Linked DNA regions of Variovorax paradoxus. The protein of the gene in region 2 binds, or shares a complex with, the protein of the main gene of each other region. Links are inferred from orthologs where the notes say so. Each region holds a gene or a part of one and is shown on either strand. Other genes may lie near its edges.

Region 1 (3,148 bases), 2.0 Mb from region 2 along the record:
CGAGGGCCGCGATCAGCCCGCCCACCCAGGTCTTGGCGGTCCATCCACCGACGACGCCCGCAATCAGCGCGGGCGCCAGCGCAAAGCCGAACACGCTGCCGCGCAGCGGCTCCTCGAAGTCGATGTCCACGAACAGCACATCGGGCGTGTTGAGGCATCGCGCGCCGTAGCTGTTGCGGGTAATGACAGTGTCGCCTTGCCGCTCGACGATTTCCTCGCGGATGGGCACGCCCTGGGCGCCGTTGTAGGCCAGCTTGCGCTCGCGGCGGTCGAGCTGCTCGCCGCGGGCAATGCGCTCGAAGGCTTCCTGCGTGCGCTGGTCGGCATGCGCCTGCGCGGCAATCGGGCTGTCGTCGGACCAGCCGTAGCGCCGCACGGTGATCTGCTTGCCCTCCACCCGCTCCTGGATTCGGCCTTCGGCCCAGAACCTGGGAACGATCATGCCTCGAGCGAGGCCACCAGCACGGGCTTGGACTCGTTGAGCGCCATGCGCCCGGCTTCGATGGTGATGCGGCGCTCGCACTGGGCCGCAATGCCGCGGTCGTGCGTGACGAGCACGAGCGTGGTGCCGAGTTCGCGATTCAGGTCGAACATCAGGCGCATCACCTGCTCGCCGGTCGCAAAGTCGAGGCTGCCGGTGGGCTCGTCGGCCAGCAGCAGGGCCGGCTGAACCACAAATGCCCGAGCCAAGGCCACGCGCTGCTGTTCGCCACCTGAGAGTACCTTGGGATAGTGCCCGAGCCGCTGCCCGAGCCCCACCCGTCCGAGCATTTCGGTAGCGGCCTTGCGCGCGTCCTTGCGGCCGGCCAGCTCCAGCGGCAGCATCACGTTTTCGAGTGCGCTCAGGTTGCCGAGCAGCTGGAAGCTCTGGAAGACGAACCCCACGCGCTGGGCCCGGAGAGCGGCGCGTGCGTCTTCGTCGATGGCAAAGATGTCGTCGCCCGCGAGCTTGACGGTGCCGCGCGTGGGCGTGTCCAGCCCTGCGATGATCGACAGCAAGGTACTCTTGCCGGAGCCCGAAGCCCCCACGATGGCGGCGGTTTCCCGCGCGCCCAGGGTGAAATCGATGTCCTGCAGAATGTCCAGCGTACCGGTCGAGTCTGTAACGGACTTGAACACGTGCTCGACGGCGACAATGGCTTCAGACGGGAGTTGGGACATGGAAAGGCTTTTCGTTTTGAATCGACGTGACTTTATCTTGACCGCCGCCGCTTCCGGCATTGCAGGGGCATCGGCAACGGCACACGCCCAGACCGCACAGGCTGCGGCGCCCCGCAAACCGGTGATTCTGGTGCTCGGCGATTCGCTGAGCGCCGAATACGGCCTGAAGCGCGGCGAAGGCTGGGTGCCCCTGCTTGAGAAGCGGCTTGCTGAGCAAAAGATCCCGGCCACGGTGGTCAACGCCAGCATCAGCGGCGACACCAGCTCGGGCGGGCGCGCCCGCTTTGCGTCGTTGCTGGCGCAGCACAAGCCCAGCCACGTGGTGGTGGAGCTTGGCGCCAACGACGCCCTGCGCGGCCTGCCGCTCCAGAACACCGAGGAAAACCTGCTGCAGATCACCAGGGCGGCACAGGCGGCCGGAGCCAAGGTGCTGATCGTCGGCATCCAGGTGCCGCCCAACTACGGCGGCGACTACACGCGGCGCTTCGAGGCGGTGTTCGGCAAGGTGGCCAGCGCCACCAAGGCGGCACTGGTGCCCTTTCTTCTCAAGGGCGTGGCCGATGCGCCAGACGCGCTTGCGCTCTTCCAGGCGGACCGCATTCATCCCACGGCCGCGGCGCAGCCCCGGTTGCTCGAGAACGTGTGGCCGGAACTGCGCAAGCTGCTTGCCGCCAAGTAAGCCGGCCGCAAACAAAAAAGCCGCTGCATGCCCAAAGGCCTGCAGCGGCTTTTTTGTCGAAAGTGTCGATCGGCGAATCAGCCGTTCTTGGTCGGCAGCTCGGGCACCGTCGGCGGGTCGCGTTCGAGCGAGGCCACATCGGTTTCCGGGTCGCCCGGGGCGAGTCCTTCGCTGCTTGGAGAGAGCTTGCGATTGGCCTTCTCGCGGAGCTTCTCTTCCTTTTTCTTCTTCTTGGCCAGCTCCTTCTGGCGCTTTTCGTAGCCGTAATTTGGTGTTGCCACTGCTTCTCCTTGAGGCGAGACAGTCACGGTGACTGTGCGTAGCCTACTGTAAGCGATAACGGTGCGGTCTCAAGGCATGGGGCCGGAGGGTGTTTCGAACTCGAACACACCTTGCAAACCCGGATAGCGCTGGTCCATGAACCAGCCCATGGCACCGGCGCCGGCCACCATCGCCAGGACCAGGGCCGCAATCATCCAGCCGACGTGTTCGCCCAGAGGCCAGAAGAGAAACACGGCCAACACCGGCAGCAGCGCGGCAAGGGACGAAAGCCACATCCAGCGCCTTGGCGCCAGCATGGGCTCCCAGGTTTGCGGATCGATGCCGGCGTCGATGAACACCTCGGCGGCAAAGCGCAGGCGCGGCCGGGGCTGCGTGGCGAGCCGCAGGAGCAACGCACGCAGGAGCGCGGCGCGGTTGCGAAAGCGCACCACGCGCGGGGCGTCCATGGTCAGCGCCAGGGGCAGCTTCACATCGATGGTTTCGCCGCCGCCTGCGGCCCGCTGGAAGACAAGCCGCTTGACGATCGCATCGCTCGAAGTGAATTCGGTTTTCACATCCTGCAGGCCGGCGCGCCCGCGGCAGACCTCGCGCCAGGCCACGGCCTGCGGCGACGCGGGATCGCCCCAACGCATGCCTTCGGCGTCGATCCGGATCGAGCCCTGGCCCACCTGCGCAAACTGCCGCAGCAGATACCAGAGCCCGCCACCCAGCCCGGCAACAAGCGCGAGCACGGCCAGCGCGACGATCCCCTCGTTGCCGTGCAGGTTCGACCAGTCGTCCTGCAGCAGCACCGCGGCCCCAAGGGAGAGCGCCAGCAACGCGAAAATCGCCACCAGCCCGCCGAGCAGGAGCCGGGTGGCCGCGAGGTCCGGCACACCCTCCAACGGCCCCTCACCTGCCAGCGCTTTCAGCACGTGCGCGGGAACCTCGAGCACGCGCGGCCCAGCGGTATGGGTATCGGCCGCGCGTGCCGGTGCCATGCCGCGCGCGGCGGACGCGGCGATGGACTGGCTCTTGCGATTTTTT
Region 2 (3,286 bases):
CTGGCACTCTTCAAGGCGGCGGTGCCGCGGAAAGTCCTTGATCGGGCTGAGCTCGGTCATGCCTTCGGCGGGGTTCAGGCTGTGCAGCGCGCGCAGCAGGTTCGACTTGCCGCTGTCGTTGCGGCCGAGGATCGCGGTGAGCTGCGTGGAATCGATGGAGCCGCTGTCGTTGATCGAGCGAAAGTTGGTGATCTGGAATGACGCCAAGCGCATGTAGGGGGGTTCTCATCGAATGAATGCAGGGCCGGGGAATGTATTGCATTCCCAGGCCCTTCCCGCCCGCGACCGAAGAAAAAAATCTATTACTCGGCCGCGCGCCGCAGCGTGTCCACCACCGGCCTGCGCAACACGTCGCGCAAGCCCCACCATCCCGCGGCCAGCGCCAGCACGGCGCCCGCGAGCGCACCGGCCACCGGCACCACGGGCGATGCGGTCCAGGTGAAGTCGAACACGTAGCGCGCAAGCCCCCAACCGATAACGGAGGCCACGATGCTCGCCAGGAAGCCGGCGAGCAGGCCGACACCGGCCAGCTCCGCGCGCTGCACCTGGCGCAGCAAACTGGCGCGGGCGCCGACCGCGCGCATCACCGCGAACTCGCGGGCGCGCTCTTCGCGCGTGGCGGTGACCGCGGCAAACAGCACCACAAGGCCCGCCGCAAGCGTGAAGCCGAAGAGGAACTCGACCGCGCGAATCACCTGGTCGAGCACGCGCTGCACCTGGTTGATGGTGGCGCTCATGTCCACGTTGGTCACATTGGGGTAGCTGCGCACCAGCGCGTTGTCGAAGCCCCGGGTTTCGGGTGCGCGGAAGGCGCCCATGTAGGTCACGGGCACGTCGGGCAAAGCGGCCACGGTGTACATCACGAAGAAGTTCGCATGCATCGAACCCCAGTCGACCTTGCGCAGAGATGTGATGCGCGCATCGTTCTGCATGCCGCCGATGTCGAAGCGCAGCACGTCGCCCAGCTTGAGGCCAAGCGTTTCGGCCAGGCCTTCTTCCACGCTCACTTCGCCGGGCGCATCGGGCTTCCACGCACCCGCCACGATGCTGTTGTGCGCCGGTGCCTCCACGCTGTTGCTGAGGTTGAACTCGCGATCCACCAGGCGCTTGGCGCGGTCTTCCACGTAGTCGTCGGGCGACACCGGCTTGTCGTTGATGGCCACCAGCCGGCCGCGGATCATCGGGTACCAGTCGAACTTGCGCACGCCGGCGTCGCGCAGCGATTTCTGGAACGCGGTGCTCTGGTCGGGCATGACGTTGATGACAAAGCGGTTGGGCGCATCGGGCGGCGTGGCCCTGCGCCAGCTCGCCACGAGGTCGGTGCGCAGCAGCACCAGCAGCACCAGTGCAAGCAGGCCGACCGCCAGCGCGCTGACTTGCACCACCGCATAGGCCGGCCGCGCCGAGATCTGGCGCGTGGCCAGCACCAGCCAGCGCGGCGCGGTTGTTTCGTTGACGCTGCGGCGCAGCACCTTCACAGCCAGCCAGCTCAGCAGAGCGAACACGGCCACGGCGCCCGCAAAGCCGCCCACGGCGATCAGGCCGAGCTTCAGGTCGCTGCTGGCCGCAATCAGCAATGCGGCAAAGCCGGCGACGCCAATACCCAGCACCGCGAGCGATGCGGGCTTGAGCCCGCCGACATCGCGCCGGATCACCCGCAGGGGGGGCACCTTGGCCAGCTGCAGAACCGGCGGCAGGCCGAAGGCGAACAGCAGCGTGAGCCCCATGCCCAGGCCGAAGGCCACGGGCCACAAGGTGGCTGCCGGCAGCGCCGTTTCGACCAGCCCCGCAAGCAGCACCACGAACACGTAGTGCACGGCAAAGCCGATGGCCACGCCAAGACCGCTGGCGACGATGCCGACGACTGCGAACTCGAACGAATACGCCATGGCGATGGTGCGCTGGCTCTGGCCGAGCACGCGCAGCATCGCGCAATCATCGAGATGGTTGGCCGCAAAGCCGCGCGCGGCCAGCGCCACGGCCACGGCCGAGAGCAGCGCCGCGAGCAGCGCGACCAGGCTCAGGAATTTCTCGGCCCGGTCCAGCGTCTGCCGCATTTCGGGGCGTCCGCCTTCGAAGGAGTCGAGCCGCACGCCGCGCATTTCGCCCTTCTTGATGGTGGCCTCGGCCCAATCGGAAAAGCGCTTGACGTCTGCATCGTCGCCCGCGACGGCATAGCGGTAGCCGACACGGCTCGCGGGCTGCACGAGCCTGGTGCGCGGCACGTCGGCCTGGTTGAGCATGACGCGCGGCGAAAAGCTCATGAAACCCGCGCCACGGTCGGGCTCGAGCGTGATCACGCGTCCGATGCGCAGGCTGCTGTCGCCAAGAAGAAGCATGTCTCCCACCTTGAGCGCGAGCGAATCGAGCAGCGAGGCATCGACCCACACCTCGCCCGCCGGGGGAATGTCGCGCGTGATGCTGCCGGACGCATCGGCCGCATTCGCAGTTTGCAGGTTGCCGCGCAACGGGTAGCCCGCGGTCACGGCTTTCAGCGCCACCAGCTTGCTGGCGCCGCCCTGGGCGTCGTCGGCCCGTGCCATGGTGGGAAAGCCGTAGGTGCTGGTGCCCTGGAGGCCGTACGCGCGTGCCTGCGCAATGAAAGCCTCAGGCGTGGGGTTGTCGCTTACTACCACGGCGTCGCCGCCGAGCAGCTGCCGCGCGTCGCGCTGCAAGCCTCCCTGCAATCGGTCGGCAAAGAAGCCGACCGCCGTGAGGGCGGCCACGGCCAGCAGCACGGCAACGATCAAGAGGCGCAGTTCGCCGGCGCGCAAATCGCGCCAGAGGGTGCGCCAGCCAAGGCGGAGGGAGGCATTCATGGGCGAGACGATAGCCGACGCGGGCGCGCCGGCGCCTTTCAGGGACTTACCGCGAGTAGGGAGAACAGCCCTTAGGCCGGACTGCGGCGCGCGAGTTCCGGCTGCAGCACGAGCCGGTCGACCCCTGCATAGCAGACAAAGTGCCGGTTGGTGGCACGGCCGATGGCGCAGAGGCCGACGCGCGTGGCCACCTCATGGCCCATTTGCGTGATGCCGCTGCGCGAAACCACGATGGGCACGCCCATTTGCGCCGACTTGATCACCATTTCGCTCGTGAGCCGGCCGGTCGTGTAGAAAACGCGGTCGCCCGCCAGCGCGCCAGCCGGCTGCATGGCGCACCAGCCCGCAATGGTGTCGATGGCGTTGTGCCGGCCCACGTCTTCGACGAAGCAGTGCATCGTGGCCTCGGTACCGCCGGGCTCGAGCGTGAACAGCGCACAGCCGTGCACCGAGCCGGCCGACTTGTA
Region 3 (3,107 bases), 2.0 Mb from region 2 along the record:
CGAGGCCCTCGAGCAGTTCGTCGAGCGAGCGGACCTGCGCAACGGGCTCGACCCGCGCCACCACGCCCTGGTGGCCGTGGCTGCCGCTGAGCTTGGCGAGGCGCAGGCCGTCCGCCTCGACCAGCCGCACGCCGGCTTCCTGCGCGCGCGCAATGAACTGTTTCATGCGCGCATCGCGCCGGCTGGTGTCGAACATCACTTCGAGCACCGATTTGGGCGCGGTCTTGATGCGCACGCCCACGGCATGGAAGCCGAAGATCACTTTAGGGGAAGACATCCCTCGATTATCGAGGGCGGCGCGCCCTGCCTTTCAGGCAATCGGCAAACCGCTGTGCGCCCCGGCTTTTTCGTCGTGCAGTTCCTGCACGGCCAGCGCGTTCGGATGCACCCGGCCGCAGTTGCCGGCGCTTTCCAGGTACTGGCATGCGGCATGGCTTTCAGCGGCTTTTTCGTAGCGCGCCACCCAGGCGTCGCGCACCGGCAGCTTCTCGGGCGACACGGGCCAGACGCCCGGCTGCGGCCGCATGTGTTCGCCGATGCCGATGCGCCAGGGCTTGGCGCTCAGCCGGGCGCGAAAGCAGTTCTGGTTGCGGCACATGCGCGCATAGGTCTTGTCGACGCCCAGCGCCTCGAAGCATTCCGCCACCGCCGGGTCGGCCGGGCTGAAGACGTCGTGCATCGCCAGCACGCGAAAGCCGGCCGGGGTGCGGTAGAGGCGCAGGTGCCAGTCCGGGTTTTGGTGCACGAAGCGGCCGATACGCTCGGCCGCGCGCTTTTCAGGCGAGGGGTTGGTGCTGGCCTCGCCGCGCTTCTTGGCGAGGCCGATGCGGTAGGCAACGATGAAGACCACGAGGGCCGCGATCAGCCCGCCCACCCAGGTCTTGGCGGTCCATCCACCGACGACGCCCGCAATCAGCGCGGGCGCCAGCGCAAAGCCGAACACGCTGCCGCGCAGCGGCTCCTCGAAGTCGATGTCCACGAACAGCACATCGGGCGTGTTGAGGCATCGCGCGCCGTAGCTGTTGCGGGTAATGACAGTGTCGCCTTGCCGCTCGACGATTTCCTCGCGGATGGGCACGCCCTGGGCGCCGTTGTAGGCCAGCTTGCGCTCGCGGCGGTCGAGCTGCTCGCCGCGGGCAATGCGCTCGAAGGCTTCCTGCGTGCGCTGGTCGGCATGCGCCTGCGCGGCAATCGGGCTGTCGTCGGACCAGCCGTAGCGCCGCACGGTGATCTGCTTGCCCTCCACCCGCTCCTGGATTCGGCCTTCGGCCCAGAACCTGGGAACGATCATGCCTCGAGCGAGGCCACCAGCACGGGCTTGGACTCGTTGAGCGCCATGCGCCCGGCTTCGATGGTGATGCGGCGCTCGCACTGGGCCGCAATGCCGCGGTCGTGCGTGACGAGCACGAGCGTGGTGCCGAGTTCGCGATTCAGGTCGAACATCAGGCGCATCACCTGCTCGCCGGTCGCAAAGTCGAGGCTGCCGGTGGGCTCGTCGGCCAGCAGCAGGGCCGGCTGAACCACAAATGCCCGAGCCAAGGCCACGCGCTGCTGTTCGCCACCTGAGAGTACCTTGGGATAGTGCCCGAGCCGCTGCCCGAGCCCCACCCGTCCGAGCATTTCGGTAGCGGCCTTGCGCGCGTCCTTGCGGCCGGCCAGCTCCAGCGGCAGCATCACGTTTTCGAGTGCGCTCAGGTTGCCGAGCAGCTGGAAGCTCTGGAAGACGAACCCCACGCGCTGGGCCCGGAGAGCGGCGCGTGCGTCTTCGTCGATGGCAAAGATGTCGTCGCCCGCGAGCTTGACGGTGCCGCGCGTGGGCGTGTCCAGCCCTGCGATGATCGACAGCAAGGTACTCTTGCCGGAGCCCGAAGCCCCCACGATGGCGGCGGTTTCCCGCGCGCCCAGGGTGAAATCGATGTCCTGCAGAATGTCCAGCGTACCGGTCGAGTCTGTAACGGACTTGAACACGTGCTCGACGGCGACAATGGCTTCAGACGGGAGTTGGGACATGGAAAGGCTTTTCGTTTTGAATCGACGTGACTTTATCTTGACCGCCGCCGCTTCCGGCATTGCAGGGGCATCGGCAACGGCACACGCCCAGACCGCACAGGCTGCGGCGCCCCGCAAACCGGTGATTCTGGTGCTCGGCGATTCGCTGAGCGCCGAATACGGCCTGAAGCGCGGCGAAGGCTGGGTGCCCCTGCTTGAGAAGCGGCTTGCTGAGCAAAAGATCCCGGCCACGGTGGTCAACGCCAGCATCAGCGGCGACACCAGCTCGGGCGGGCGCGCCCGCTTTGCGTCGTTGCTGGCGCAGCACAAGCCCAGCCACGTGGTGGTGGAGCTTGGCGCCAACGACGCCCTGCGCGGCCTGCCGCTCCAGAACACCGAGGAAAACCTGCTGCAGATCACCAGGGCGGCACAGGCGGCCGGAGCCAAGGTGCTGATCGTCGGCATCCAGGTGCCGCCCAACTACGGCGGCGACTACACGCGGCGCTTCGAGGCGGTGTTCGGCAAGGTGGCCAGCGCCACCAAGGCGGCACTGGTGCCCTTTCTTCTCAAGGGCGTGGCCGATGCGCCAGACGCGCTTGCGCTCTTCCAGGCGGACCGCATTCATCCCACGGCCGCGGCGCAGCCCCGGTTGCTCGAGAACGTGTGGCCGGAACTGCGCAAGCTGCTTGCCGCCAAGTAAGCCGGCCGCAAACAAAAAAGCCGCTGCATGCCCAAAGGCCTGCAGCGGCTTTTTTGTCGAAAGTGTCGATCGGCGAATCAGCCGTTCTTGGTCGGCAGCTCGGGCACCGTCGGCGGGTCGCGTTCGAGCGAGGCCACATCGGTTTCCGGGTCGCCCGGGGCGAGTCCTTCGCTGCTTGGAGAGAGCTTGCGATTGGCCTTCTCGCGGAGCTTCTCTTCCTTTTTCTTCTTCTTGGCCAGCTCCTTCTGGCGCTTTTCGTAGCCGTAATTTGGTGTTGCCACTGCTTCTCCTTGAGGCGAGACAGTCACGGTGACTGTGCGTAGCCTACTGTAAGCGATAACGGTGCGGTCTCAAGGCATGGGGCCGGAGGGTGTTTCGAACTCGAACACACCTTGCAAACCCGGATAGCGCTGGTCCA

The links.
Region 1: the proteins of GOQ09_RS20685 (region 2) and GOQ09_RS11635 are in contact, whole or in part, in a cryo-EM structure (PDB 9GE8), measured with the Escherichia coli proteins. The link is inferred for Variovorax paradoxus from one-to-one orthologs.
Region 3: the proteins of GOQ09_RS20685 (region 2) and GOQ09_RS11640 are in contact, whole or in part, in a cryo-EM structure (PDB 9GE8), measured with the Escherichia coli proteins. The link is inferred for Variovorax paradoxus from one-to-one orthologs.

What each region holds. Positions count from the first base shown.
Region 1 is NZ_CP046622.1:2,471,268-2,474,415, reverse strand. What follows is about bases 1-2,999. They hold GOQ09_RS11635 (arylesterase), read left to right. Parts: upstream 1-1,159; coding sequence 1,160-1,840; downstream 1,841-2,999. Other genes in these bases: GOQ09_RS11625 (hypothetical protein), read right to left, coding at 2,191-2,999; GOQ09_RS11630 (hypothetical protein), read right to left, coding at 1,918-2,121; GOQ09_RS11640 (ABC transporter ATP-binding protein), read right to left, coding at 439-1,161; GOQ09_RS11645 (hypothetical protein), read right to left, coding at 1-442. Also shown: more of GOQ09_RS11625, read right to left, coding at 3,000-3,148. UniProt on the Escherichia coli protein: TesA is a multifunctional esterase that can act as a thioesterase, lysophospholipase and protease.
Region 2 is NZ_CP046622.1:4,428,829-4,432,114, forward strand. What follows is about bases 62-3,198. They hold GOQ09_RS20685 (ABC transporter permease), read right to left. Parts: upstream 2,820-3,198; coding sequence 303-2,819; downstream 62-302. Other genes in these bases: GOQ09_RS20680 (AAA family ATPase), read right to left, coding at 62-213; GOQ09_RS20690 (formate dehydrogenase accessory sulfurtransferase FdhD), read right to left, coding at 2,891-3,198. Outside these bases: more of GOQ09_RS20680, read right to left, coding at 1-61; more of GOQ09_RS20690, read right to left, coding at 3,199-3,286.
Region 3 is NZ_CP046622.1:2,472,158-2,475,264, reverse strand. The notes cover bases 150-3,107. They hold GOQ09_RS11640 (ABC transporter ATP-binding protein), read right to left. Parts: upstream 2,011-3,107; coding sequence 1,288-2,010; downstream 150-1,287. Other genes in these bases: GOQ09_RS11625 (hypothetical protein), read right to left, coding at 3,040-3,107; GOQ09_RS11630 (hypothetical protein), read right to left, coding at 2,767-2,970; GOQ09_RS11635 (arylesterase), read left to right, coding at 2,009-2,689; GOQ09_RS11645 (hypothetical protein), read right to left, coding at 311-1,291; rlmB (23S rRNA (guanosine(2251)-2'-O)-methyltransferase RlmB), read right to left, coding at 150-277. In the rest of the region: more of rlmB, read right to left, coding at 1-149.